2 regions of the Metabacillus dongyingensis genome follow, and region 1 is predicted to be linked to the other one. Evidence: a T-box and tRNA genes for the amino acid it is inferred to sense, from the RefSeq annotation. Region 1 holds a T-box; the other holds one or more tRNA genes.
What was found. The T-box of region 1 lies ahead of tyrS (tyrosine--tRNA ligase). A T-box ahead of a tRNA ligase gene usually reads a tRNA of that ligase, here a tRNA-Tyr.
Positions count from the first base shown of each region.

Region 2: it encodes a tRNA-Tyr, which carries the amino acid that the T-box ahead of tyrS (tyrosine--tRNA ligase) is inferred to sense. The anticodon was not compared.

Region 1 covers NZ_CP082944.1:3,888,044-3,903,233, reverse strand. Annotated here, with positions in the region: gene K8L98_RS19380 (transglycosylase domain-containing protein) at 1-2,720, opposite strand, end outside; T-box leader at 2,857-3,086, shown strand; gene tyrS (tyrosine--tRNA ligase) at 3,137-4,405, shown strand; gene yhfZ (GntR family transcriptional regulator YhfZ) at 4,719-5,645, shown strand; gene K8L98_RS19365 (PRD domain-containing protein) at 5,700-6,044, shown strand; gene K8L98_RS19360 (DUF2620 domain-containing protein) at 6,060-6,422, shown strand; gene K8L98_RS19355 (YhfT family protein) at 6,449-7,747, shown strand; gene K8L98_RS19350 (phosphotriesterase family protein) at 7,759-8,670, shown strand; gene K8L98_RS19345 (aminotransferase class V-fold PLP-dependent enzyme) at 8,686-9,801, shown strand; gene K8L98_RS19340 (YhfX family PLP-dependent enzyme) at 9,782-10,960, shown strand; gene K8L98_RS19335 (phosphopentomutase) at 10,965-12,161, shown strand; gene K8L98_RS19330 (serine hydrolase) at 12,177-13,457, shown strand; gene K8L98_RS19325 (histidinol-phosphatase) at 13,537-14,343, shown strand; gene K8L98_RS19320 (hypothetical protein) at 14,596-14,814, shown strand; gene K8L98_RS19315 (NTTRR-F1 domain) at 15,076-15,190, opposite strand, start outside.
Region 2 covers NZ_CP082944.1:165,597-180,786, forward strand. Annotated here, with positions in the region: gene cwlD (N-acetylmuramoyl-L-alanine amidase CwlD) at 1-353, shown strand, start outside; gene K8L98_RS00945 (Mrp/NBP35 family ATP-binding protein) at 470-1,528, shown strand; gene gerD (spore germination lipoprotein GerD) at 1,581-2,228, opposite strand; gene K8L98_RS00955 (KinB-signaling pathway activation protein) at 2,371-2,985, shown strand; gene pdaB (polysaccharide deacetylase family sporulation protein PdaB) at 3,017-3,781, opposite strand; gene K8L98_RS00965 (hypothetical protein) at 3,902-4,114, shown strand; rRNA gene K8L98_RS00970 (16S ribosomal RNA) at 4,354-5,891, shown strand; rRNA gene K8L98_RS00975 (23S ribosomal RNA) at 6,126-9,056, shown strand; rRNA gene rrf (5S ribosomal RNA) at 9,185-9,300, shown strand; tRNA gene K8L98_RS00985 (tRNA-Asn) at 9,310-9,381, shown strand; tRNA gene K8L98_RS00990 (tRNA-Thr) at 9,386-9,458, shown strand; tRNA gene K8L98_RS00995 (tRNA-Glu) at 9,478-9,552, shown strand; tRNA gene K8L98_RS01000 (tRNA-Val) at 9,600-9,675, shown strand; tRNA gene K8L98_RS01005 (tRNA-Thr) at 9,738-9,813, shown strand; tRNA gene K8L98_RS01010 (tRNA-Tyr) at 9,823-9,907, shown strand; tRNA gene K8L98_RS01015 (tRNA-Gln) at 10,019-10,093, shown strand; tRNA gene K8L98_RS01020 (tRNA-Lys) at 10,236-10,311, shown strand; tRNA gene K8L98_RS01025 (tRNA-Gly) at 10,316-10,390, shown strand; tRNA gene K8L98_RS01030 (tRNA-Ala) at 10,409-10,481, shown strand; gene rocF (arginase) at 11,217-12,122, shown strand; gene sigW (RNA polymerase sigma factor SigW) at 12,312-12,875, shown strand; gene rsiW (anti-sigma-W factor RsiW) at 12,909-13,499, shown strand; gene cdaA (diadenylate cyclase CdaA) at 13,709-14,530, shown strand; gene K8L98_RS01055 (CdaR family protein) at 14,523-15,190, shown strand, end outside.

The sequences.
Region 1 (15,190 bases):
CTTGTTACAGTTGCAGATGCTGGTGATTCTTTGCCTGCTACGTCAACTGCTGCTATATAGTAGGCAGCAGGTGAACCGCCAATAGATGCTGACAGGCTTTTCGAAGCTGGGATGCTTGCTACTTTTCTGAAATTCTTTGAAAAGTTACCGGCAGCATAAACGCGGTATCCTATTACATCTGAATCACCGCTCATGTTCCAGCTCAGTTGCCCGCCGCTGATTCTTACTCCGGATACCTGCGATGGAGCTGATCCGTTGTCTCGGATCTGATTTCCATCCGTTACAACGATATTGCCCCAGTTTGTTTTGTTTGGCAGCAGTTCTTTTAAATCGCTGAAGCTGCTTAAATTATGCTTTTGCAGAATTTCTTTTTTTAACATCACACCTTGCTGAACAAATTCAGAAGGAGCAGAAGGGGGCACCTGGTACGCCCTGTCTTTTACATAAACATACTTTCCTGATGTTAAGCTGTCATCTGTTTTTGTCGGAACAAACTTCGCATTAAAGAGATCTGTTGCAACAAGTCCTGCCTGCTGGCACATGGCAGAAGGCAGATCCCCGGACAGTGCGCAATATGATTTCTGAACAATTCCGCCGGGCATTTTAAACGTTTCTTTCGGTGCAATGAGACCCGGATTAACTTCATGGGCTGCATTCATCAGCTTCGACCATAAAAGAATGTTTCTGCGGCTGTAGGACATGCCTTTATAATCTTTTTCAACAGATTTAGGGGTGTCGTATCCCATCCACGTTCCAAACGAGACATTTGGATTCGTTCCGACAAACCATATATCCTTATACTCTTGACTTGTTCCTGTTTTTCCTGCCCAGTCTGCACTGAATGACAGATAGTTCTTAGCGGCTGTACCTGTTCCTTGTTTAATAACATCGCGCATCATATCGATTGTTAAGTAGGAAGTCTGAGGTGTAAAAACATCAACGGCTTTTGATTTGTGCTGATAAATGACTTCGCCTGATTTTGTTTCAATTTTTTCAATGAGATAAGCATCGATAAACTTTCCTTCATTTGCAAATGTTGCAAATGCATTTACGTTTTCTTCGACGGTTATGCCATTAGTAAGTCCGCCAATTGAAGTAGCTGGACCCCCATCATTTTCAGAGATAGTTGTGACTCCCATTTTCTTTAAATAATTAAGAGGATTTTGATCTATCACTTTTAAGTAAGACTTAATGGCAGGTATATTATAAGACTTTTCAAGTGCATATCGGGCGCTTGTAAATCCGTGGAAGCGGCCATCGAAATTTTTAGGGTTCCATTCGCCGATTTGCAGCGGTACATCTGCAAGTACTGAACCTGGCTGAATGGCACCGGTTTCCATTGCAGGAGCATAAGCAAGCAGCGGCTTCATCGTCGATCCGTTTGATCGGGGAGTATCTGTTGCATGATTAACTTGTTCTCTTTTATGATTTCTTCCCCCGACGAAGCTGATGATTTTCCCTGTCTTATTCTCAATTAAAACAGCTCCAACCTCAACGGGCTCCTGAACCTGTATTTTCTTCCCGGTATCTTTGTCTACCTTCACTTCCGTCTTATCGCTGCCGTAGTATTCATACGATTCAGCAATGGTTTTCATTTTGTCATAAATATCTTTTTGAATGGTTGTATGAATTTTATAGCCATTTTGACGTAAGTTCCGGTCAGCAAGGGCTTTGTATTCTGCATACAATTCTTTATTTTTTTTCAGTTCGTCCAATTTGTGGCCGTCTTTTTCAGCCAGCTGCGTTAAGATAATATCAGTGGCGCGTTCTTCAATTTCGTAGGTGAGCCATGGATATTGTTCAAAAGAGGAAGGCTTGGCCTTGGCGAGACTTTTCCTTAAATCAAATGTGGCTGCTTCTTCGTATTCTTTTTGCGAGATGAAGCCTTTTGCATACATGCGTTTAAGAACAGTTTTCATCCTGGACGTTCCTGCATCTAGATTTTCCTTTATTTCTCCCCTGTTTGTAAAAGGGGTATAGCCGAATGGGCTCTGTGGCAGACCTGCAATAAAAGCAGATTGAGGAAGAGTTAAATTCTTCGCATCCACACCGAAAATACCTTGTGCAGCGGCCTGAACTCCCGCAATATTTCGGCCTGAAGCATTTCTGCCCAAATCAGCAACATTCAAATAAGCCTCCAAGATTTCCTCTTTTTCAAAGAAGCGCTCAAGTCGGAGAGCAAGCAGAATTTCTTTTGCTTTGCGGTCAAAAGAAACTTCGTCTGTGAGAATTTGATTTTTGATCAGCTGCTGTGTAAGTGTACTCCCCCCAGAGCGATTAGAGGAATTTGTCACTTCCTGAAAAAGAGCGCGCATAATCGCTTTAGGGACGACCCCGTCATGCTCATAAAAAAATTCATCCTCTGTAGCAATTACGGCATTCTTTACATGCTTTGAAATATCATCAATCTTTACTTCCTGTCTTTCAATATCTGCACGGAGCTTTCCTAAATACACCGAATCAGAAAAATAAATCTGCGAGGTTTCTTCGTAATTATAAATATCTTTTTTCATGGAACTATAAGTGCGGAGAGGTTCATCCTTAACCAATGACGCAAAGTACCCTGCGCCGAGTCCGCCGCCAAACGATGCGGCAATTAAACCGATGACAAAAAAGATCAGCATTAGGTTCCAGACGACCCCGTATGTAATATTAAACCCTTTTACTGTTCTATGTTTGTACGGCATAAATTTGCTGTACCAAGATTTAAATTTATCCATAAATGTATCATCCCCCTATACAATCCACCCACTCAATTATATCATATAAAAACAGTACTTTTGTATGATCTTGTCAGATGCTGTTGAACCGTTTGACAAGAGACATTCTATATGGTAAAAAAGATTTATTAGAATTGAAAATGCTTTGAATGGAATTAGTAGTGAACATCTCCCTGTTTTAGAAAGCTGATGGCCGATGAAAATCAGCACACAGATGAATCATGAATTACCTCCAGGAGCTTCTTTTGTGAAAGGCAGCTAATGCCCAATAGCGAAAGACGGTTAGAATGCCGTTATATATGCCGAGATAGGAATCAGTTTATCTTTTTCCTAAGTAGGGTGGTACCGCGTAATCACGCCCCTTCATTTTTGAAGGGGTGTTTTTTGTATTTTATGAAAAAAAGGAGCTAATCAGAATGAGTGAATTATTGAATGATTTGCAGTTCAGAGGGTTAATCAATCAAATGACAGACGAAGAAGGTCTGAGAAAGTTATTAGAAGAGGAATCAGTAAAATTATATTCTGGTTTCGATCCGACGGCAGACAGCCTGCACATCGGGCATTTACTTCCGATTTTAACTCTTCGCCGCTTTCAGCAGGCAGGACACCGCCCAATTGCCTTAGTCGGCGGAGCAACTGGCTTAATTGGCGACCCAAGCGGAAAGAAAGCGGAAAGAACGCTTAATACTTCCGATATTGTTCAGGAGTGGTCAAACAAAATTAAAGGTCAGCTTTCCCGTTTCCTTGATTTTGATACCTCAAGTGAAAATCCTGCTACTCTTGCCAACAACTTTGACTGGATTGGATCTATGGATTTGATCACATTCCTTAGGGATGTAGGAAAAAATTTCGGTATTAATTACATGCTTGCAAAGGATACGGTGTCTTCAAGAATTGAATCAGGAATTTCCTACACAGAGTTCAGCTACATGATTCTGCAGTCATATGACTTTTTAAATTTATACAGATCCCAAGGCTGCAAGCTTCAAATTGGAGGAAGCGATCAGTGGGGCAACATTACAGCAGGCCTTGAATTGATCCGCAAATCCGAGGAAAATTCCAAAGCATTCGGATTAACAGTTCCATTGGTTACAAAATCAGATGGAACAAAATTCGGCAAAACAGAAGGCGGAGCTATCTGGCTCGATAAAGAAAAAACGACTCCTTATGAGTTCTACCAGTTCTGGATCAATACAGATGACCGCGATGTCATTAAATACATCAAGTTCTTTACCTTCCTTTCTCATGAAGAGATTGCGGAGCTTGAAGAGGAACTGACAAATGCACCAGAAAAACGCGCTGCACAAAAAGCGCTTGCCGAGAATATGACAAAGCTCGTACACGGAGAAGAATCTTTGGAGCAAGCAATCAAAATCTCTCAGGCTTTTTTCAGCGGAAACATTAAAGAGCTTACTGGAGATGAAATTGAGCAGGGCTTTAAAGATGTACCGGCATTTACATCAGAAGAAGCAGAAATCGGCTTAATCGACCTGCTTGTCAATGCAAAAATTTCTCCTTCAAAACGCCAGGCAAGAGAAGATGTTTCAAATGGAGCAGTATACATCAATGGCGAGCGAATTCAGGAGACAGACAAAGTCCTTGGAGAAGACGACCGCATTGACGGCAAATTCACTGTTATCCGCAGAGGGAAGAAGAAGTACACGTTAATTCAATACAAGAACTGATGAAAAGCCTCACTTGCTGGAACGGGCTAGCTTGAAAGGTGCATACCACACTTCTATAAACCTAAGAAATAGCACATCAATTAGCAGTCTAATTGGTGTGCTGTTTTTTTATTATTAAGGATTTTTTATAGATTAACTTGATTTATACGATACACATTACACCTTATGTTTAATCTTCGGTAAAAAAAGATAGAAAGGAGCAGGTAATCATTTTAACAAATTATTCAGAAAAATCAATCTTGTAAACAGCTTAAATATATGGTAAATTTGCATCAATGAATGAATATACAAATAATTGTACAAGAGTGGTGCTATGGAGATTTTTGAGTCGCTCCTTTCTAAAAAGGGGTTAATTTTGCAGAAGATCGCAGAGGATCTATTATTTATTGAACTAAATGAGCGGATACCAAAAGTAGGAGATTTTTCAGAAAGATTTAATGTTGGCAGGGGAACAGTACAGACAGCTCTGAAATATTTAGAGCAAACCGGAAGCATTAGTCTTGAACCTAAAGGACATATGGGCACCTTTTTAAGGAAGAAAAATATTCCCTCTTTGTTCAAGTATTGCGGTGCTGAAAGAATGACCGGAGTGATGCCTTTGCCGTATTCCAAAAAATATGAAGGGCTGGCATCCGGCCTTACGTCTCAATTTGAGGAAAACCAATTGAATTTAAGCATTGCTTTTATGAGAGGGGCTAAACTGAGAATTGATGAAGTGAGCAAAGGGAGATACGACTTTGCCCTTGTTTCCAAATTCTCAGCTGCAGAAGCATTGAAACAGGACCCGGATCTTTCTATTGCTCTTGCTTTCGGGAGCCATACGTATGTTTCAAAGCATGCGGTCTTCTTTTCAGAAAAAGGAAATCTTGAAATCAAAAATGGCATGAAGGTAGGAATTGACCATAATTCAACCGATCAAAAGATTCTTGTTAAAGCGGAAACAAATGAAAAAAAGGTAGAGTTTGTTGAGCTCAATTACATGCATCTGCTGCAGCATTTAAGAGCGAAAACGATTGATGCGACCATTTGGAACATTGATGAAATTGACAGCGGGTTATACAATACGATACCGCTTTCCTCTGAAATAGCAAAAAAAGAAGAGTTGAATATAGGTGAAGCTGTCTGCGTCATTAGAAAAGAAAACAAAAAGGCGGAGTATATTCTGCAGCATTTGGATTTACATGAGATTAAAAGAATACAAACACTGGTGGAAAAAGGGGATTACATTCCGAAATACTAAGAATCCCTTTTTATATTCAAAATACAATTTATTGTACATTGGGAGGGCGCACTCATGAAAGAACTGTTTGAAAGACTCGAAATACTTAAATCAACGGATGCCATTACAGAAAATGCTCAAATCATCTGCCATAAAACGATTGATGCATATGTGTCTCAAACGGAAGCGGCTAACTATCAAATGTTAATTACTCATTTGGCCATGGCAGTGACAAGGATGGAGAGAAACGAACCGCTGAATGCTCCTCCGCCATCGATTATGAAGGAAATATATAATTCTCCAAATCTTGAAGAAGCGCAAAGACGGGTTAAATGGATTGAAATTGAATGCCGCATCACCATACCCAGAGAAGAAAAAGAATTTCTATATATGCACTTTGTAGCAGCATTAACAGCATAAAGGGAGGAATAAAAAATGAAAATTGTAGTAGGCGGTCAGGTGGAGAAAAAAGAGATTGAGAGTTTAGTTAAGAAATACGGAGGAGAGCAGGTAGAAGTGACCGTGAAAGCTGATTTAGAAGCAGCGATGCTGCTGAAATCAGGGGGAGCGGATTATTACGTCGGCGCCTGCCATACCGGCGGAGGGGGAGCTTTAGCTATGGCAATAGCGCTGCTTGGAAAACCAAAGTGCGCAACCATCTCTATGCCCGGCAAGACTCCGATAAAAGAAAACGTGCAGTCTGCAGTCGACCAGGGGGCAACAGCTTTTGGATTTACGGGGGATCACAAGGAGAAAGCTATTGAGTATTTGATGGAGGCTTTATTAAAAAACAAATAGATTGATATGGGGATGGGGGATGAAAGATGGTAGAAGTAATTTTAATGGCTTGTATTGGGGCGCTTGCAGCCGTCATGGCAAATTTGGGGATTGCGGTCTTTAACGATGGGCTCAGACCGATTGTTCCGGAAAATCTTGAAGGGCGGATGAGCCGAAAAGAGCTTGGTGTAACCGCCTTTGCCATGAGTTTCGGTCTTGTCATCGGATTTGGGATTCCGATTTCAATTGCGGGAAGCATTATTCTTATTCATAGTATTTTGCTTGGAACAGATATCATTGGTCTTGCATTCAACAGAGGAAAAATTAATTCCGTGCTCGCAGGGGCAGCAGGAGCTTTATATGGCGCTGGCATTTACTATGGTCTGCAAGTTGTCGTTGATGCATTTGCGATGCTGCCGCTGAATTTTGCTGAAGGATTTAATAAAATCGGCGAACCGGTTGTCGTTTCCTTCATGGTGTTCCCGGCCATTGCTGTTGCTCTTCAATTTGGAATTAAAAAAGGGATTTTGACGTTTATTGTGGCGGCTATTGCAAGACAGCTCATCGTTTTTGCAAACACGGATAAGCTGATCAGCATCAATGGGACGCAGGTTGTTTTAAGTCCGGAAGGGATTGCTCTTATTATTGGAATGATTTTCTTAATTGCATTTGCTGTACGGGAAAAGTCTGATGAGAAGAACCTGTCCGCTTTAGCGGCATTGTTCACAGAGCGCGTCTCGAAGATTAAAAAATATGTATGGGTACTTATGATAAGCGGCGGACTTGTAGCTGCAGCAACGAGTCAGCTTTTAATTGCAGGCGACCCGATCTCTCTTAACCTGCTATCGGAAGGGAAGATTGCCGAAGGCGGTATTGCCTCTCTTGCAAAAGCAATCGGATTCGTTCCACTGATCGCAAGTACAGCGATTGCTACAGGTGTATATGGTCCAGTAGGGTTTACTTTCGTTTTCGGGGCTGGAATTTTCTCCCCAAATCCATTCATCGCGGCTATTTTAGGAGCCGTAATCATCTTAGTGGAAGTGATGATTTTGACTCAATTAGCAAAAGTCCTCGACCGTTATCCCGGTATTCGGGCATCTGGTGAAAACATCAGGACAGCGATGACGCGTGTATTGGAAGTAGCGCTTCTTATTGGAGGCGCAAATGCTGCGAACGCCATTGTTCCAAGTCTGGGCTTCTTCGCTATTGCCGGGATCTATTTACTGAATGAAGCAGCCGGACGTCCAATCGTCCGTATGGCAGTTGGGCCTGTTGGAGCAATTGCAGTAGGAATTATCGGAAACATCCTGGTACTTCTTGGGCTCTATGTACCGCCAGCAGGATAAGGAGGCTTTTAATGTATATTCAAACCGTTCTGGGTAAACTGGAGCCGCAGGAGTTAGGTGTGTGTGCCTGTCATGAACATCTATATGTGGACTTAAGCAGAGTGAAAAAGAACGAAGATACTTGCTTGCAGGATATTGAACTCGTCACGGAAGACTTAGAGAGCTTTGCGGCTCTTGGAGGTAAAGCAATTGTAGAAGTCACAAATGAGGGGATGGGAAGAGACGCAGAGCAGCTTGCGGAAATTAGCCGGAAAACCGGTCTGCAGATTATCGCGAGTACGGGCTGCTATAAGGATCCATTCATTCCGGATGACAAAAAGAAATGGAATCGGGATCAATTTGCAGAGTGGATGATCACGGAAATCAAAGATGGAATAGGGGAGACAGGAATTAAACCGGGGGTAATCGGTGAGATCGGGAGCAGTCTGAATGAATTTAAACCGATCGAAACCGAGCTATTCCATGGAGCCATCGAAGCGGCCAAAACCACGAAGCTTCCGCTCTCTACCCATACAACGCTCGGCACTTGTGCTCTAGAGCAGATCAATCTTTTTCAAAAAGAAGGTCTGTTTCTTGAAAAGGTGATTATCGGCCATCAGGATCTGAATACGAATGATGAAATTGTGCTGGAAGTATTGAACAGCGGAGCATTTGCTGCGATGGATACGATCGGCAAAGAAAATTACCGGGCGGATGAAGACCGGATCAGGTCTTTGCTGACATTTATTGAAAAAGGCTTTGAAGATCAGCTCTTGCTCTCTAGTGACCTGACAAGGAAATCCCATCTGAAGTCACTCGGAGGGCAGGGATATGATATTGTTCTCAGGTCGTTTATACCGGCACTGAAAAACCATGGAGTCAGCGGCTCTATTATAAATAAACTGCTCGTAGCCAATCCTCAAAAGGCATTCAGCATCGGTTAGGAAGGATGATGGAAAGTGGCGTTGAAATATGCAAATTCCGTACTTATCAATCGGACGATGGAAGAGGCAAAAGAACTTCAATTCAAACTGATTGATGAAATGACGAAGGTGTTTCGAAACAATGCCTTTTTTGAAACAGGGGATGTGGGTCTTCACCCGGAGTACCACCGCCCGAAAACAACAGCAGCCGCCGAGAGGGTGTTATCGAACGTGTTCGATTCCGAGGACTGCGCCCTTGTAAGAGGAAGCGGTTCCGGTGCGATCAGGATTGCACTTAGTATGATAGCGGAGCCGGGAGATTCTATTTTTGTCCATGAAGCACCGATGTACATGACCACAAAAGAAACGTTTCGGATGATGGGATTCAAGCAAGAGGCTGTAAATTTCAATCACATGGACAAGGTGAAAAATGCATTAGAAACAAAGCTGCATATAAAGGTATTTTACATTCAGCATGCAAGACAGCAGCCGACTGATACTTATGATTTAGAAGAAATAATCGCTCTTGTTAAAAAGTCAAGGCCGGATGTCATCATTTTGGTTGATGATAACTACTGTGCAATGAAAATGAAGGGCATTGGCGTTGAGTATGGAGCGCACCTTTCTACTTTTTCCGGATTTAAAGTACTTGGACCTGAAGGCATCGGCCTTATCCTCGGTTCAGGTGAAATCATTGAAAAAATACATCAAACCAATTATTCCGGAGGCGGTCAGGTTCAAGGGCACGAAGCACATGAATTGCTGCGGGCCATGACAGTGGCTCCAGTTATGCTGGCGATTCAGAATGAACAGGTGGAGCAGCTATGCGAAATCCTTAATCACGGCGGTTTTTCATTTGTTAAAGAAGCGTATATCACAAACTCTCAATCAAAGAATGTGATTGTTGAACTCTCAGCACCGATCGCACCAAAAGTGATTGAAAAAGCCTCTTCATTCGGAGCGGCAACCTATCCAGTCGGAGCAGAATCAAAGTACGATATCCTGCCAATGATTTATCGTGTATCCGGGAGCTTTTTAGAAAGCCAGCCTCATTTAAGAGAATACGGTTTGAGAATCAATCCAATGAAAGCATCCGCGGAAACCATTTTACGGATACTTGAGCTTTCAGTTAATGAGATCGTTAGGGGATGAGACAGCCTTGTTCTTAGACATGATACAGAAACGAAACCCTGCATTAATTAAGGCAGCGGCTGCCTTGCATCAAAGCGGTTCTATCCCTCCGAATACGTACGTCATCGACTTGGACTCATTCGAGGCAAATGTACGAGCTCTTGCAAAATCAGCCGAGGCAAACAGCGTTAAGCTGTTTTATATGACAAAACAAATAGGACGAAGCGGTTTTGTCGGGAAGACCATCCAGCGAAACGGCATCGAGAAAGCGGTCGCAGTTGATATTGATGAAGCATTCAATCTTTCAAAGGCAGGCTGCAAAATAGGGAACCTTGGTCATCTTGTACAGCCTGGAAAAAATCAATGGGAAACGGTCTTAAAACAGCTCCGGCCTGAAGTGGTCACGCTTTTCTCTCTAGAAAGAGCAAGACAGCTGTCAGATGCAGCCGTCAGACTGGGACTGAAACAGAACGTAATATTAAGGGTGATCAGCAAGCAAGATTTCATTTACCCGGGTCAATACGGCGGATTTTTAATTAACAACTTAGAGTCGAGTATACGTGAGCTGCAGCTGATGCCGGGAATAAACGTCATTGGAGCAACGTGTTTTCCGGTCTTGCAGCTGAACGAGGCCAAAACCGATTTTGAATTCACCAGTAATTTGCAAACCCTGCTCAAATCCAGAGACATTCTTGCTAACCAGGGAATAGAAGTAATTCATCTTAATGCGCCGAGTTCCACTAGCTGCCATACGATTCCCCTTATCCGCGAATATGGGATTACGCACGGTGAGCCGGGGCACGCCTTGACGGGAACGACTCCTTTGCATGCGTATTCTGAAAATCTGACAGAGAAACCGTGCATGGCTTATTTATCGGAAATTTCTCATATGGATGAAGATCAGGCATACACCATTGCAGGCGGGTTTTATGCCCGCTCCAATATGAAAAAGGCACTCTTTGGAGATCGCTTGGATCAGGAAACAGAGGTTCATCAGGCTTCTTCAGAAAACATCGATTACTACGGAAGCTTGAAGCGGGATCCAAGGATGAATGTTGGTGATACGGTTCTTTACGCTTTCCGAACGCAGATTTTTGTTACGAGATCCCACGTGGCTTTTCTTAAAAATGCAGATTCAAAAACTCCTGAGGTGGTTCATTTTCAGAGGAGAGGGGTGTAGGAAAATGGGAAAGGTATCGTTATTTATTCTGGACGGTTTCGGCATAGGAGCGATGCAGGACTGTGCAATTGCCAAACCTGAGGACATGAATGCGAACACATATCAGCACTTGAAGGAAGCATCTGGACTGAACATTCCTTTTCTATATAACTCCGGTTTAAATCAGCTGGCTGATGGAACCGGATTACCAGCGGCTGCGTATGGAAAAAGCAACCTTGCACATGATGGAGCGGATACGTTTATGGGGCACCAGGAGCTGATGGGCAGCAAACCTGGGGTTCCTAATAAACGGCTGATGAAAGAAGTCAGCAGTCGCATCAAGTCGAAGCTCATTAAAAACGGCTGCCATGCAGAGTATCCGGTTCCTGAAGCTCCGCTTTTACTGGTGAATGGCTGTATTGTAATTGGCGACAATCTGGAGTCCTCACCAGGAAACATTATTAATTTAATATGCGATTTAAATCAAATTGCATTTGAAGAAGCATGTGAGATTGCAAGAATTGTAAGAAACTGCGTGGACACGAGCAGGGTTATCGTATTCGGAAATGAAAAAACGACTATTGTAAAAATATTATCAGCCGTAATGAATAAGCCGAACGGTCAGTGGGGGGTCGACAGTCCGAATGCCCATGTATACGGCGAAGGCTACCATGTGCTGCATCTTGGATTTGGAGTGGATTACAGCAGACAGTTTGCCCATCTGGCAGAGAGGGAGGGTCTGCCAGTCTACCGGATTGGGAAAACCGCCGATGTCGTTCAGGCAAAGGGATTCAGTGACCCCGCTGTTGAAACCGTCAAAGTGCTTTCGTCTTTTGAGCACCACTACCGGAAAGCAGAAAAGGATGCGATTTTTCTTATAAATGTCCAGGAAACCGATCTAGCGGGACACAAACAGGATTGCGAGTGGTATCGCTCGGTGCTTGAGCAATCCGATTCCTTTCTTGCAGAATTCCGGGAAAAACTCGAAGATGATGATTTGCTGATCGTCACAGCGGATCACGGAAACGATCCGACAATCGGCCACTCCAACCATACAAGAGAGCAAACACCAATTCTTGTGATTGGAAACAAAGTCAAGCCAGTGTCAATCGGAGAACGGGAAACGATGGCAGATATTGCGGCAACCATGGCCGAATATGCCAATCTCCCCGCTCCTGAATATGGAAGAAGTTTTTTGAGAGAAATCTTGAATGCGAAGTAAAAAGGAGGGCAAAGAATGAAAAAGATAGGTGTATATCTGATAATCATCTTCCTATTTATAGCTCCAGTTTCAGCCGGCGTATCAGCCAAAGAAAAGCCTGGCAAACTGAGCTATGGGAATTCTAAAACAGAAGGTATGGATCCAAAGATTCTATCAGAAATCGATGGTGCTGTTTACCGTGCAATAGAAGATGGAATTACACCGGGAGCTGTCGTGCTAATTGCAAGAAACGGAAAAATACTCAAGGAACAAGCATACGGTGATGCTCAAAAATACGATATGGGGAATCTTCTCGATCATCCTAGAAAAATGAAAAAGGATTATATTTTTGATTTAGCCTCTGTTACAAAAGTGATGGGCACAACACAGGGGATTATGAAGCTCGAGTATGAGAATAAATTATCCCTATCCGATCCTGCAGCTAAATACATTCCTGAATTTGGCCAGAATGGAAAAGAGCATGTGACCATAGCAGATTTATTAACGCATACGTCGGGATTAACCCCTTGGTATCCTACCTATCTTTACGCCCGCAATTCAAAAGAAGTACTGAATTATATTAATAAGCTGCCGCTTGAATACGAAACAGGCACGCAGCGGAAATACAGTGATTTCAGTTTTATGACACTTGGATTTGTGATTGAAAAAATCACTAACCAGCCCCTTGATCGATACTTGGAAAACGAAATCTACAAGCCTCTCAAAATGAAGAATACGATGTTCACGCCAGATCCGAAGCAGAAGAAGAAAATCGCCGCTACTTCATGGGGCAATCCGTATGAGTATAAAATGATTGATGATCCTGACTTTGGATACGATGTAGAGGAAGATCCAGACATGTTTCCTTATTGGAGGAACTATACACTCGTTGGAGAAGTGAATGATGGCAACAGCTTTTACGGAAACGGCGGAGTTGCCGGTCATGCCGGTTTGTTTTCAACGGCTAAGGATTTAGCCGTATTAGGACAGGTCATGCTGAATGGCGGTTCCTATGGCAAAGTGGAAATTTACAATCAGGAAACGGTCAACACCTTTACTTCTGACCAAGCGTTCGGTCAAGGGTATGGATTTGAGAAAGCGAAAAACTGGTACATGGGTGACCAGTATTCAGAAAAAGCCTTTGGTCATACAGGATTTACAGGAACTCAAGTGATCATAGATCCGGAATACGACCTGCAGATCATCCTGCTCACCAACAAACAAAACAATGGACAGCTCCCGAGCGGAAGCTACGCGAGCACAGGACCGCTGTCTAAGAAAATCGCCAACATCGTTTATTCTTCGATTAATCGATAAGACACCTCACAAAAAGGTGTCTTTTTAGCATGATGGAAAATTGATACACTACTAATAGAAGAAAAGCGAGGTGCAGAAAATGAAATTTGATTACCATACTCATCATGAAAGATGCGGACATGCAGAGCGCTCCATTCGCGATTACGTGGAAGCGGCATTGGAAAAGCAGCTGGATATCATTGGGATTTCGGACCATTCTCCATATTTATACAGCGAAGAAGATCATTTGTTCCCGAATATTGCGATGGCAAAAAGTCATTTTCCGGAATACGTGAAGGAAGTGCTGAGCCTGAAAAAAGAGTATGAAGGCAAAATAGAAGTTCTTCTTGGTGTAGAGTCTGATTTTTTTCCGGAGCATATCCATATGTACAAGCAGTATTACGCAAAGTATCCATTCGATTATGTGATTGGATCGGTGCATCATGTTGAAGGGCTGAATATTTTTAAAAAAGATCGCTGGGAAGGGCTCACTGAAAAGGAGAAACAGAAGACGAAGGACAACTATTACACCTTGATTCAGAAATCTGCCCACAGTGGCGTGTTCCAAATTCTCGGACACATAGACGCCATGAAAGGTTATTATCCCGAATTTTCAGCGATTCAAACTGAGGCGGTGGACCGGACGTTATCCATCATTTCAGAGTGTGATGTAGCGATCGAAATCAATACATCCGGCAAAAATAAATTTTGCGGAGGATGGTATCCTTCTGACGAAATACTGGAAAGAGCACTTTATCATGGAGTGAAGGTCACATTCGGTTCAGATGCCCACACCCCTGCTCGTGTCGGAGATGAATTTGAAGAGGTGCAGAATAAGCTAAAAGAAATGGGATTCAAAGAATGGGCTAGTTTTAGGCAAAGAAAACGGTTTATGACTTCTCTATAAAAAATTCCAGTGAATCACGCGAATCACTAGAAAACTTGAGACTTGGTTGAAAATTGAGGAATTAGTGCCGGAAGACAGTTTACGGAGTGTAACAAACCGTTTTGGAGAAAAATTTACCAGGACAGCAGGAAAAATGCTGAAATATATAATATCTTACCTTTTCCAAAAATTACACGAAAATAAATTTGTTATAACTGTTATAACGGAACATTTGTTCGCATATGATGAAAGGAGAATAAAGGAGCTGATATTATGAAGGTCTTATTGGAGAAATCAAAAAATCAGCAGATGCCGATTGAAATTATCTACCTTTCTGAAAAAGGATTAATTACGCAAAGAACTATCATTGTTAATGAAGTAAATGAAAATTATATGAAGGTTTACTGTTTCAGAAAGCAACAAATTAGGCTCTTAAAAACAGGAAATATTTTATCAGCTGCTATGCCAAAGAGGAAAGCGAAATTTGCCTAGAAAACAGTTTTAGGTTTAAGAATAGAATTTGCAGTTGTTTTATCCCTGGAAATCGTTTTATCAACGTTTCCAGGGATTTTATAATTACCATGAGCAGATCACAAGCAGCAGGAAAACCTTGCCGTTCCAATACATTGGAGAGCAGAAGATAAAAGGAAGGTTTAAATGTATTAACGAATGAAAACATACAAGCTATTAATTATGTAAAAAGATGACTCGGGATTAACCCGAAATCATCTCTAAATGGTTGTGAATTAAGCGTTAAAGTCCAGTCGGTCCAGTCGGTCCAGTAGCGCCAGTAGCACCTGTTGCGCCAGTAGCACCCGTTGCACCTGTTGCGCCAGTAGCACCCGTAGCACCCGTTGCGCCAGTAGCA
Region 2 (15,190 bases), 1.3 Mb from region 1:
CAGAAGCAGACCTTTATTTAAGTATTCACTTGAATGCCATTCCTTCTAATCAGTGGAGCGGGGCACAGACTTTTTATCATTCAAAAATGAAAGAGAATGAAAAGGTGGCAAAATTCATTCAAGATGAATTAAGAAGGAATTTAGAGAATACAGACAGAAAAGCAAAACAAATGAATACAATCTATTTAATGAAACATATCGATAAGCCAGGTGCATTAGTAGAAGTAGGTTTCTTATCAAACCCTGAGGAAGCCCGGCTTCTCGGAACAGAAAAATATCAGGATAAAATAGCTGCTTCCATCTATAATGGCATCTTAAGATATATGACCCATGAAAAAAATCCTCCAGAATGAAGGATTTTTTTGTTTTGCTGCTGCGCATTCCTCCATTTAGGTTCAAACGTGCGATACCTCTTTTTTGTCTAAATATGTTATACTGATGTAAACGAATACAACAAAGGGTGGTTATCATGCTGAAAGAGGAAACAGCTCGTAAAGTCGTCGGGAATTTAAAAGAACCTTTTTTACATAGAACCTTAGAAGAATTAAATGCGATTGAAGAAGTTTCGATAAAAGAAGAGAAAAATCATATAAGTATGAAAGTAGCGATTGCCAAAACTGGTACATCAGAACAAATGCAGCTGCAGCAGGAGATCGTCGCTAAGCTGAAGGAAGCAGGTGCTGCAACAGTCGGTCTCCGTTTCACAGAGCTGCCTCAAGAAGTAATTGCGAAATATCAAACAGCAAAGCCTGAAGATCCTTCCTTGCTCACTGAAGGAAAGCAGCCGACATTTATAGCGATAGCAAGCGGAAAAGGCGGCGTCGGAAAGTCTACCGTATCGGTTAATTTAGCAGTAGCATTAGCTCGCTTAGGCAAGAAAGTCGGTTTAATTGATGCGGATATTTATGGATTTAGTGTTCCTGATATGATGGGAATCACCAAAAGACCGGTTGTAAGGGGCGAAAGAATCATCCCTGTTGAGCGGTTCGGTGTTCAAGTTATTTCAATGGGATTTTTCGTTGAAGATAATGCTCCGGTCATTTGGAGAGGTCCTATGCTTGGTAAAATGCTCAACAACTTCTTTCAGGAAGTAGAGTGGGGAGATCTGGATTATCTGCTGCTTGATCTGCCTCCGGGTACTGGCGATGTTGCACTCGATGTGCATGCTATGCTTCCGTCATGTAAAGAAATCATCGTGACAACTCCTCATCCGACAGCAGCATTTGTAGCGGCTAGAGCGGGTGCTATGGCTCTCAGAACCGAGCATGAGGTAATCGGGGTAGTTGAAAATATGTCTTACTTTGAAAGCAAGCTCACTGGCGAAAAAGAATATGTATTTGGCAAAGGCGGAGGAGAAAAGCTTGCGCATGAACTTGATGTGCCTGTGCTTGGAAACATCCCCCTTCAGCAGCCGGACTGGAACGAAGAAGACTTTGCTCCATCTGTTTATGCGAAAGATCACCCTACAGGTGAGATTTACTTAGGTATTGCCAAAAAGGTAACAGAACTTGTGCCTGTGAGTGTATAAAGGAAAAGCGCCAAGTGATTGGCGCTTTTCTCTTTTTTTAGATTTACGGGAATTATTGACCGCCTTCTCCAGTTTCACCTTGACCGCCTTCTGATTGCTGTCCGCCGCTTTCAGTGCCGCCTGAGCTTCCTTGACCGCCGCCTTGCTGATTCATTTCTTTAGCAGCTTTTAAAAGGGTTTCTTCCATTTTTGTTTTGAAAAGCGGGCTATTAATGGTTTCTGTTATCACTTGCTGAAGATGCTTGCGGAATTCCTGACTTTGAAGCACCTTTACTGTTTGTTTTTCCATTTCGGGATTTTGAAGGACTCCAATAAGCATTTCTTGATACTCCGGGTCTTTCATTAAGCCCTTAATTACTTTTTCATGCTCCGTCTGTAGGCTTTTGGCGAAGCTTTCACTGAACTTTGGATCTTCAAAGGTTTTTTTCCAGAATTCCGCTCCTTTTTCGGATGTCAGTGTTTTAGAAATGGTATCTGAGACAACTTTTTGATCCATGATCAAATTTTGCTTCATGTCATCATTTTTCAAAATTTCCTGGATCGCTTTTTTTCCATCATCAGTCTTTAATATATCAACAACCATCTTTTTTGTTTCTTCATAATCCAGTTGTCCTGCGGGCTGGTCTTTTGGAGAACAGCTTGCAAGGAAGGAACAGATGGCTATTAGTGTAAATAATGAGAGCAACCTTCGCTTTTTCATCTGTGCAAAGCTCCTTTCATTTTCAAGTTGCCTATTTTTAATATGAATTATCTAAAGCTTTTTATACTGGTAAATAAAATAGCTTTTTTAGAAAGACATTGGTAAAATTTCATGAGTAGATTACATATTGGGGGAAACTGCATTGAACAGTAGAAATTGGGTCCGTTTGTTTTTGACGACTCTGCTTGTCGGGGGCATTAGTACAAGCATCGTCGGTTTTGCATTAAGGTGGGGAGAGTATCAGAAATTTTTCACATCTTTTGATCTTATTGAAATCCTCTCTATTTTATTTTGGCTGATCGGTGTAGGTTTTATTTTCAGTATTATTAGCCAAATGGGCTTTTTTGCGTATTTAACGATCCACCGCTTTGGTCTTGGCATTTTCAGAACAGCAGCATTATGGAATGCGATTCAAATCGTGCTGATTTTGTTTGTGGTGTTTGATTTGATTTATTTCCGCTACCAGCTTTTCGCGGCAGAAGGCGAATCACCTCTGTCATATATCCTTCTTGCATTATTCCTGGTCATTTTCAGCTTGGCTGTAGCATATATCAAGATGCAGCAAACCAATAAAATGGCGTTCATTCCAGCTTTATTCTTTATGATTGTCGTTACAGCTGTCGAATGGGTCCCTGCTCTCCGTGTAAATGAAGGAAACTGGCTGTATCTCATGCTCATTCCGCTTCTCATATGCAATGCGTATCAGCTTTTATTATTAACTAAATTATCTCAAGTCAAAAAAGCTAAGCCGATGTGAGCTTAGCTTTTTTTCTATAATTCGGCATTCATTATTTAACTTCTGTTGATTTCGCATTTCCATTAGCGATTAATTCAGCTATGGATACATTCTTTAATCCTTTTTGTTTCAGGCCGTCAACAATTTGGGGAAGTGCTTTTTGTGTTTGCTTAGCGGAGTCTGATGCATGCAGCAGGATAATGTCCCCGCCTTGAACACTGTCATTGACGTTTTTAACAATGGTGCCTACACCGGGATTTTTCCAATCATCAGAATCAACACTGTAATGGACAACCGTATATCCGTATCTTTCGGCAATTGTAAGAATTTCTTCATTGAAATTGCCTGTTGGCGGTCTGAGGAGTTTAATATCCTTAAGACCGAGCTCATTAAATACATCCTGTGCCATGAGAATGTCCCGGCGTATATCCTCAGCCTCCAAAGCGGTGTAATTTTTATAGGCATAACCCATGCTTCCCACCTGGTGTCCGTCCTTCACAATTTGCTTGACGATTTCAGGATGACGTTCTGCCCATGCTGCAGAGAGGAAGAATGTTGCATTCGTAATGCCGTTATTCTTCAACGTATCAAGAATGGGCTTTGCCTTTTCGTCGCCCCAGCTGATATCAAATGTAAGAGACACTTTATTTTCCTTCTCCTCACCCCTGAAAACGGCTTTAGGTCCATCTGCGGTTGAGAAAACAGGAAATTGCATGACGTTTTCTATATATAAAATCCCGGCTGTAAAAAGCGCAGCTATTACAATAATGATAAGTTGTTTGATCTTTTTAACATGTAAAACATAAAAATTGTTCATCCTCATCAACCCCGTCCCAATGTTCTTGTCTCATATGTATGCCAAGCTGTTAATAATATGATTAGAAAATTACACGTTGTGCAATAATGATAAAACTTAGGCAGCTTAGAGGAGGATCATATGTCAAAAGGATTCATTTTTAATGATAAAGAAGCACGGGAAATGGAACTGCTGGTCGAACAGGAATTATCAATTATCAGCAATATACTGATAGATGAGAATCTGACATTTGTTCAAAAAAGATCTCTTTTAGAAAAAAGAGAACTCCTCAGTAATTTGTATAAAATTATCAGCGGAAAATTCGATCAGCATTTAAATAAAAATATCAAATAATTTCTATTGACCATGGTTGGAATAGATGTTATATTATTATTCGTCGCTAAGAAACAATCTGAATTTGAAATAACGAAAAAAATTATTCAAAAGGTTGTTGACACAGCGATAGTGACCATGTTAAATTATATAAGCCGTCACCACTGATGACGGAAATGATCTTTGAAAACTAAACAAAACCAAAAGCGTACCAAACGTTTTAAATTTTTGAAGTCAGCAACAAATTGAGTCACAAATTTTCTTCGGAGAGTTTGATCCTGGCTCAGGACGAACGCTGGCGGCGTGCCTAATACATGCAAGTCGAGCGGACCTCTTCGGAGGTCAGCGGCGGACGGGTGAGTAACACGTGGGCAACCTGCCTGTAAGACTGGGATAACTCCGGGAAACCGGAGCTAATACCGGATAGTATCTTGAACCGCATGGTTCAAGTTGGAAAGACGGTTTCGGCTGTCACTTACAGATGGGCCCGCGGCGCATTAGCTAGTTGGTGAGGTAATGGCTCACCAAGGCAACGATGCGTAGCCGACCTGAGAGGGTGATCGGCCACACTGGGACTGAGACACGGCCCAGACTCCTACGGGAGGCAGCAGTAGGGAATCTTCCGCAATGGACGAAAGTCTGACGGAGCAACGCCGCGTGAGTGATGAAGGTTTTCGGATCGTAAAACTCTGTTGTTAGGGAAGAACAAGTGCGAGAGTAACTGCTCGCACCTTGACGGTACCTAACCAGAAAGCCACGGCTAACTACGTGCCAGCAGCCGCGGTAATACGTAGGTGGCAAGCGTTGTCCGGAATTATTGGGCGTAAAGCGCGCGCAGGCGGTTTCTTAAGTCTGATGTGAAAGCCCCCGGCTCAACCGGGGAGGGTCATTGGAAACTGGGAAACTTGAGTGCAGAAGAGGAGAGTGGAATTCCACGTGTAGCGGTGAAATGCGTAGAGATGTGGAGGAACACCAGTGGCGAAGGCGACTCTCTGGTCTGTAACTGACGCTGAGGCGCGAAAGCGTGGGGAGCGAACAGGATTAGATACCCTGGTAGTCCACGCCGTAAACGATGAGTGCTAAGTGTTAGAGGGTTTCCGCCCTTTAGTGCTGCAGCTAACGCATTAAGCACTCCGCCTGGGGAGTACGGTCGCAAGACTGAAACTCAAAGGAATTGACGGGGGCCCGCACAAGCGGTGGAGCATGTGGTTTAATTCGAAGCAACGCGAAGAACCTTACCAGGTCTTGACATCCTTTGCCACTTCTAGAGATAGAAGGTTCCCCTTCGGGGGACAAAGTGACAGGTGGTGCATGGTTGTCGTCAGCTCGTGTCGTGAGATGTTGGGTTAAGTCCCGCAACGAGCGCAACCCTTGATCTTAGTTGCCAGCATTCAGTTGGGCACTCTAAGGTGACTGCCGGTGACAAACCGGAGGAAGGTGGGGATGACGTCAAATCATCATGCCCCTTATGACCTGGGCTACACACGTGCTACAATGGATGGTACAAAGGGCTGCGAGACCGCGAGGTTTAGCCAATCCCATAAAACCATTCTCAGTTCGGATTGCAGGCTGCAACTCGCCTGCATGAAGCTGGAATCGCTAGTAATCGCGGATCAGCATGCCGCGGTGAATACGTTCCCGGGCCTTGTACACACCGCCCGTCACACCACGAGAGTTTGCAACACCCGAAGTCGGTGGGGTAACCGCAAGGAGCCAGCCGCCTAAGGTGGGGTAGATGATTGGGGTGAAGTCGTAACAAGGTAGCCGTATCGGAAGGTGCGGCTGGATCACCTCCTTTCTAAGGAAGATATGAGGACGCTTTTGGTTTTTGTTTAGTTTTGAGAGATCATTCTCTCTATGATAGAAGACAAATCATCCGATTTGTCGGTTGTTCTTTGAAAACTAGATAACGTAATTGATAACAAGTAATTCACTGAGATTTACGCTTACCATAATTAGTGATTTTCTAGACATTTATGTCTAAACAAACAACGAAATGCGAAACGCATCTTATGATGCGGTTGACCATTTAGGTTAAGTTATGAAGGGCGCACGGTGGATGCCTTGGCACTAGGAGCCGATGAAGGACGGGACTAACACCGATATGCTTTGGGGAGCTGTAAGTAAGCTTTGATCCAGAGATTTCCGAATGGGGAAACCCACTGTTCGTAATGGAACAGTATCTTTATCTGAATACATAGGATAATGAAGGCAGACCCGGGGAACTGAAACATCTAAGTACCCGGAGGAAGAGAAAGCAAACGCGATTTCCCAAGTAGCGGCGAGCGAAACGGAATTAGCCCAAACCAAGAGGCTTGCCTCTTGGGGTTGTAGGACACTCTATACGGAGTTACAAAGGAACGGGGTAGATGAAGCGACCTGGAAAGGTCCGTCAGAGAAGGTAATAACCCTGTAGTCGAAACTTCGTTCCCTCCAGAGTGGATCCTGAGTACGGCGGGACACGAGAAATCCCGTCGGAAGCAGGGAGGACCATCTCCCAAGGCTAAATACTCCCTAGTGACCGATAGTGAACCAGTACCGTGAGGGAAAGGTGAAAAGCACCCCGGAAGGGGAGTGAAAAGATCCTGAAACCGTGTGCTTACAAGTAGTCAGAGCCCGTTAATGGGTGATGGCGTGCCTTTTGTAGAATGAACCGGCGAGTTACGATCCCGTGCAAGGTTAAGTTGATGAGACGGAGCCGCAGCGAAAGCGAGTCTGAATAGGGCGTTTTAGTACGTGGTCGTAGACCCGAAACCAGGTGATCTACCCATGTCCAGGGTGAAGTTCAGGTAACACTGAATGGAGGCCCGAACCCACGCACGTTGAAAAGTGCGGGGATGAGGTGTGGGTAGCGGAGAAATTCCAATCGAACCTGGAGATAGCTGGTTCTCTCCGAAATAGCTTTAGGGCTAGCCTCAAGTATGAGAGTCTTGGAGGTAGAGCACTGATTGGACTAGGGGCCCTCATCGGGTTACCGAATTCAGTCAAACTCCGAATGCCAAAGACTTGCTCCTTGGGAGTCAGACTGCGAGTGATAAGATCCGTAGTCAAGAGGGAAACAGCCCAGACCACCAGCTAAGGTCCCAAAGTATACGTTAAGTGGAAAAGGATGTGGAGTTGCTTAGACAACCAGGATGTTGGCTTAGAAGCAGCCACCATTTAAAGAGTGCGTAATAGCTCACTGGTCGAGTGACTCTGCGCCGAAAATGTACCGGGGCTAAACGTATCACCGAAGCTGTGGACTGTTCTTACGAACAGTGGTAGGAGAGCGTTCTAAGGGCGTTGAAGCTAGACCGTAAGGACTGGTGGAGCGCTTAGAAGTGAGAATGCCGGTATGAGTAGCGAAAGAGGGGTGAGAATCCCCTCCACCGAATGCCTAAGGTTTCCTGAGGAAGGCTCGTCCGCTCAGGGTTAGTCGGGACCTAAGCCGAGGCCGAAAGGCGTAGGCGATGGACAACAGGTTGATATTCCTGTACCACCTCCTCACCATTTGAGCAATGGGGGGACGCAGGAGGATAGGGCAAGCGCGCTGTTGGATATGCGCGTCCAAGCAGTTAGGCTGAGAAGTAGGCAAATCCGCTTCTCACATAAGGCTGAGCTGTGATGGCGAGGGAAATTTAGTACCGAAGTTCCTGATTCCACACTGCCAAGAAAAGCCTCTAGCGAGGTGAGAGGTGCCCGTACCGCAAACCGACACAGGTAGGCGAGGAGAGAATCCTAAGGTGAGCGAGAGAACTCTCGTTAAGGAACTCGGCAAAATGACCCCGTAACTTCGGGAGAAGGGGTGCTTTTTAGGGTTCATAGCCCTGAAAAGCCGCAGTGAATAGGCCCAGGCGACTGTTTAGCAAAAACACAGGTCTCTGCGAAGCCGCAAGGCGAAGTATAGGGGCTGACGCCTGCCCGGTGCTGGAAGGTTAAGAGGAGAGGTTAGCGCAAGCGAAGCTTTGAATTGAAGCCCCAGTAAACGGCGGCCGTAACTATAACGGTCCTAAGGTAGCGAAATTCCTTGTCGGGTAAGTTCCGACCCGCACGAAAGGCGTAACGATCTGGGCACTGTCTCAACGAGAGACTCGGTGAAATTATAGTACCTGTGAAGATGCAGGTTACCCGCGACAGGACGGAAAGACCCCGTGGAGCTTTACTGTAGCCTGATATTGAATTTTGGTACAGCTTGTACAGGATAGGTAGGAGCCTTGGAAGCCGGAGCGCCAGCTTCGGTGGAGGCATTGGTGGGATACTACCCTTGCTGTATTGAAATTCTAACCCACAGCCCTGATCGGGCTGGGAGACAGTGTCAGGTGGGCAGTTTGACTGGGGCGGTCGCCTCCTAAAATGTAACGGAGGCGCCCAAAGGTTCCCTCAGAATGGTTGGAAATCATTCGCAGAGTGTAAAGGCACAAGGGAGCTTGACTGCGAGACCTACAAGTCGAGCAGGGACGAAAGTCGGGCTTAGTGATCCGGTGGTTCCGCATGGAAGGGCCATCGCTCAACGGATAAAAGCTACCCCGGGGATAACAGGCTTATCTCCCCCAAGAGTCCACATCGACGGGGAGGTTTGGCACCTCGATGTCGGCTCATCGCATCCTGGGGCTGTAGTCGGTCCCAAGGGTTGGGCTGTTCGCCCATTAAAGCGGTACGCGAGCTGGGTTCAGAACGTCGTGAGACAGTTCGGTCCCTATCCGTCGTGGGCGCAGGAAATTTGAGAGGAGCTGTCCTTAGTACGAGAGGACCGGGATGGACGCACCGCTGGTGTACCAGTTGTCTTGCCAAAGGCATCGCTGGGTAGCTATGTGCGGAAGGGATAAGTGCTGAAAGCATCTAAGCATGAAGCCCCCCTCAAGATGAGATTTCCCATCACATTAGTGAGTAAGAACCCTGAAAGATGATCAGGTTGATAGGTCTGAGGTGGAAGCGCGGTGACGTGTGGAGCTGACAGATACTAATCGTTCGAGGACTTAACCACAGTCTAATAAAGTGTAAAACCTAAGTGAATCTTGTTATCATACGTTATTTAGTTTTGAAAGAATAACTTCTTTCAAAAAAACACTTGAAATCTTCGGATTTTATAGTATAATAATTTTTGTCATTATGTCTGGTGATGATGGCGAAGAGGTCACACCCGTTCCCATGCCGAACACGGAAGTTAAGCTCTTCAGCGCCGATGGTAGTTGGGGGTTTCCCCCTGCAAGAGTAGGACGTCGCCAGGCTAGCATTATTCCGCAGTAGCTCAGTGGTAGAGCTATCGGCTGTTAACCGATCGGTCGTAGGTTCGAGTCCTACCTGCGGAGCCTTGCTTCCATAGCTCAGTCGGTAGAGCACTTCCATGGTAAGGAAGAGGTCATCGGTTCAAGCCCGGTTGGGAGCTTACATTAAACTAATAAAACGGCCCGTTGGTCAAGCGGTTAAGACACCGCCCTTTCACGGCGGTAACACGGGTTCGAATCCCGTACGGGTCACCATTCAAACTTAAGTCTTAATATGTGAAATATCAAACAATCTTTTATGCGGAGGATTAGCTCAGCTGGGAGAGCATCTGCCTTACAAGCAGAGGGTCGGCGGTTCGAGCCCGTCATCCTCCACCATTAAGACATTGCAGCAGACGACTTTAAAAAGCGAATAAATAGTATTGTATTTCACTATATATGCCGGTGTAGCTCAATTGGTAGAGCAACTGACTTGTAATCAGTAGGTTGGGGGTTCAAGTCCTCTTGCCGGCACCACTTATGTGTGGAGGGGTAGCGAAGTGGCTAAACGCGGCGGACTGTAAATCCGCTCCCTCCGGGTTCGGCGGTTCGAATCCGTCCCCCTCCACCACTTTATTTAGACAAACTTAACTGAATAGTTCTTGTCTAGACTGTAAATAATATGTTTAGTTAACATAAACCTTTTTACGGTCAATTAGAATTTTATAGAATACATAATTGATGGGCTATAGCCAAGCGGTAAGGCAACGGACTTTGACTCCGTCATGCGCTGGTTCGAATCCAGCTAGCCCAGCCATTTCTTGTGCCGATTTCTCAGTCGTTAGAGAACGATCGAGTAATCATTGAAGCGTAGCTTCAGCACATAAATCGAGCCGCTCCTAGAATAATCTTTCTTAGATTAGGGCGTCTTGCAAAACTGAAGAGTGTTTTCTTATAAGGTGCCATTAGCTCAGTCGGTAGAGCATCTGACTTTTAATCAGAGGGTCGAAGGTTCGAGTCCTTCATGGCACACCATTTTGCGGAAGTAGTTCAGTGGTAGAACACCACCTTGCCAAGGTGGGGGTCGCGGGTTCGAATCCCGTCTTCCGCTCCAGAACTTCTTATTTATATCGGGGCCTTAGCTCAGCTGGGAGAGCGCCTGCCTTGCACGCAGGAGGTCAGCGGTTCGATCCCGCTAGGCTCCATCATAAACACCCTGTAAAAACCGTTAGACTTAATGTCTAACGGTTTTTTGTTTAGGAATAATGAAAAAAATTACTTTATGGATACGTGCTTCACTTTATTTATATATGAATTCAATATCCTATCCTTTATGTTATAACAGTTTTCTTTTTGAATATGAGGCTTGCGAGTTGGAGATCATTTTCCGCAAGTTAAACCATTATTTTGGTGAGTCAGAAATAAGTTTTTACTAATTAAAGGCTGATTTTTGCGAGTTGGGCATTCGGTTCTAAATATGAAGTTCAATACACAGCTTAAACTCTTTCATAATTAACAGCAGTTTTGATTAATAATGGCTAACAGCAGCTAGTAACAGGTATTTTTATATCTTTTTTTCATAAAAAAATGAAGTTGCGAGCCAAAAACCCATTTTCGGGAATTGAACACTGAGTCGTGCGAGTTGGTTATAGTTTTTCGTTAATTAAAAAACGGCTAATGCGAGTTGGATGGTTTGGATCCAATTTGATGTTTAATTTGTTCAATTCAGATCAGTCATAAAGGTGAAGTAGAAATTCGGAAAAATAATCAAGTGACCAGGAAATCAGCTGACTCTACATCATCGTATTAATTATTCCCTGCTATTTCCAATTATTTTACAGAAAACTCTGTATATATATACACGATTTTGTCGAGTTGAGTCATGACCCTTTTTATCAGTACAATAGATACAGAGTTTCTTACTAAGGGGGATGATTTACATGAAAGAAAGAATATCAATTATCGGGGTACCAATGGATTTAGGTCAAATGCGCCGAGGTGTGGACATGGGGCCTAGTGCTATCAGATACGCAGGGGTTGTAGAACGACTTGAATGGCTGCAATATGAGATTGAAGATAAAGGTGATATTAAAATTGGACGTCCAAACCGTGAAGAGGATAGCAATTCGTTAAATAATTTAAGAAATTTGAAAGCGGTGTCAGAAGGGAATTTAAAGCTTTCTGAACAAGTTGACGAAGTGATTCAATCAGGTTCGTTCCCACTGGTGCTTGGCGGAGACCACAGTATTGCCATCGGAACACTCGCAGGAGTTTCAAAGCATTATAAAGAACTTGGTGTAATCTGGTATGATGCACATGGAGATCTCAACACAGGCGACACTTCACCGTCAGGCAATATTCATGGGATGCCGCTTGCTGTAAGTATCGGCATCGGCGATGAGACGTTAACGAGAATTGGAGGCTACACTCCTAAAGTGAAGCCGGAAAACATTGTGATTATCGGTGCCCGTTCCCTTGATGATGGTGAAAAGGAATTAATTAAGGAGAAAGGCATTAAAGTATATACAATGCATGAGATTGACCGTCTTGGCATGACTAAGGTAATGGAGGAAACCATTCAATATTTGAAAGAGCGTACTGATGGTGTTCACTTGTCCCTCGATTTAGATGGACTTGATCCGCACGATGCTCCAGGAGTCGGCACACCGGTTATCGGAGGCATCAGCTACAGAGAAAGTCATTTAGCGATGGAGATGCTTGCAGAGTCAGATATCATCACTTCTGCTGAGTTTGTTGAAGTAAATCCTATCTTAGATGAAAAGAACAAAACAGCTACAGTAGCAGTAGCTCTGATGGGTTCTTTATTCGGCGAAAAGCTCCTTTAATTTTTTAAAAAAGACACAGTTTATAAACTGTGTTTTTTATTTAAGAAAAATTTAAGGTAAACATGTTAAAAAGCCATCTACAGACAACCTAAAATTTGTTAAAATATTTTTATGCGAAATAAATGAAACCTTTTATGCGGCTTATACGTAATAAGGGGAACCCGCACTTGCGCGGGGGTAAGGGGTATCATGGAGACGATCGTAAAAAATAGGATTAAACAAGTTAAAAAGGGCGACCAGAATGCTTTTGCCGAAATCGTAGATATATATAAAGACAAAATTTATCAGCTTTGCTACCGCATGCTCGGGAACTCCCATGAGGCGGAGGATATAGCCCAGGAAGCGTTTATCCGGGCTTATGTGAATATTAACAGCTATGACATGGATAAGAAGTTCTCTACGTGGCTGTATCGCATTGCGACAAATTTAACGATTGATCGAATCAGAAAGAAAAAACCGGATTATTACCTGGATGCCGAAGTGACAGGAACGGAAGGGTTAACGATGTATTCTCAAGTAGCAGCAGATGTAGCTCTGCCCGAGGATCAAGTGGAAACAATGGAGCTTCAGCAGATGATTCAAAAAGAAATTTTAAAGCTCCCCGATAAATATCGTACTGTCATCGTATTAAAGTATATTGATGAGCTTTCTTTAATTGAAATCAGTGAAATTCTAGATATGCCGATCGGTACGGTGAAAACAAGAATTCACAGAGGACGAGAAGCGCTGAGGAAGCAATTAAGGCATTTATGATTTGAGGTGATAAGGTTGAAGTGTTCAGAACAAATGAAAGAACGGATCCATCAATATTTGGATCATGATATAAAGCAGCAAGATGAGCGAATCTTGAAAGAGCACCTTCAGTCATGCGCGGACTGCACGCAGCACCTGCATGAGCTTGAGAAGTCAATCGCCTTGGTTCAGAGTACATCCCATATTGAGGCTCCGATGGATTTTACTCAAGCCATCATGGATCGTCTGCCCAAAGAAAAGAAAACGATTGGTGTCAACAGATGGCTAAAGGGTCATCCATTGTTGGCTGCTGCTTCTCTTTTCATGTTATTGATGACAGGCAGTTTATTTTCTTCCTGGTCAACTGATTCAGAATTCAGCGTTTCAAAGCAGCCTAATTTGGTTGTTGAAAATAATACGGTTACCGTTCCTGAAGGTGAAACTGTTGAGGGAGATGTAACCGTTAAAGGCGGAACAATCAATATTGAAGGCAAAGTTGAAGGAAACGTCACGGTGATTAACGGAGAGTATATGGCTTCTGCTGGACAGGTGACAGGTGATGTTGAAGAGATCAATGAGGCTTTTGAGTGGATTTGGTATCAAATGAAATCTCTTTCAAGAGAGGTTGTCGCCATATTTAATTAAAAGGTCACCTTTTGTATAAGGGGCCTTTTTTGTGCTGTACCACTTTTGAGACTCTGGCTAAAAGATAAACCGGTATTTTTTGCCGAAGTCTTATCTGCTGGCCTGCGCTTTGCTTATGTGAGTACAATACGGTTTAATTGCAGAATATATGGTATAATATCGTAGTTATAGTCCTATGCAAATGACTAAAACTGATGGAGGAAGAGAATATGGCATTTGAGGAATTTCCACTACTGCATTACCTCGGCATCGCCGTTGATATTCTCCTGGTTTGGTTCGTTATATATAAGTTGATTATGGTGATACGGGGAACGAAGGCCGTTCAGCTGCTGAAAGGCATTATCGTTATTATTCTCGTTCGTACACTGAGCCAGTACTTAGGGCTGCAGACTTTGCAATGGCTCATGGACCAAGCATTAACATGGGGTTTTCTTGCGATCATTATTATTTTCCAGCCTGAGCTGCGAAGGGCGCTAGAGCAACTGGGCAGAGGGAAATTATTCTCAAGAAGCGGAGCTCCAGAGGAGGAAGAACAACAAAAAATAATCGATGCCATCACAAAAGCGACAGATTATATGGCAAAACGAAGAATTGGCGCATTAGTTACGATTGAAAAAGAAACAGGGATGAGTGATTACATAGAAACGGGCATACCGCTTCATTCAGCTCTCTCTTCTGAGCTTTTAATTAATATCTTTATCCCGAATACTCCGCTTCACGATGGAGCTGTTATTCTCCAGAAAAATCAGATTGCTGCGGCTGCATGTTATCTGCCTCTGTCCGAAAGTCCTTTTATTTCAAAAGAATTAGGGACAAGGCACCGGGCAGCAGTTGGGATCAGTGAAGTAACCGATAGTATTACGATAGTCGTTTCTGAAGAAACGGGCAGTATTTCTGTGACCAGAAACGGAGAGCTTCACAGAAATCTAACCGTTGAAGCTTTAAGTGAAATCTTGGTTTCCGAATTTGGAAAGCAGGCAAAGGTCACTTCCTCAAACCTATGGCAGTGGAGGGGGAAGAAAAATGGATAAGATGATTAATAATCATTGGGTAATGAGAATAATTGCACTGTTAATGGCGCTCATTCTTTATGTATCTGTTAATTTCGAAACGCCGGCTCCGAAAAAACAGCCGGGGCCAGTAACATCCGTATTTCCATCTGCGCCGTCTGAGTCTGCAAAAGATACAGAAACAATTCCTGATGTTGAAGTGAAAACGTATTTGGATCAAGAAGATGTTATTGTGACAGGAGTGCCTGAAACGGTAGCTGTTACGCTGAGCGGGCCAACTAATTCACTATTAAAGGCAAAGCAGCTTAAAGATTTTGAAATTTATGCTGAACTCTCGGATCTGTCCATCGGCTCACACCGGGTTCAATTAAAGCATAAGAATATAGCGGATAATCTTGAGGTGAATTTGAACCCTTCCATTATCACTGTAAATGTGGAGGAGAAAGTTACACGTGATTTTCCGGTACAAGTGGATTTTATAAATAAAGACCAGATTGAAACTGGTTATACAGCACAGGACCCAATTGTTAAACCGAGTGTTGTAAGAGTAACCGGATCTAAAACGCTTATTGACAGCATTGCTATGATCAAGTCAAGGGTGAATCTGCAAAATGCTAATGAAACCATTGAGCAAGAATCAAAAGTCACGGTATATGACGACGACGGAAACATCCTGCCTTT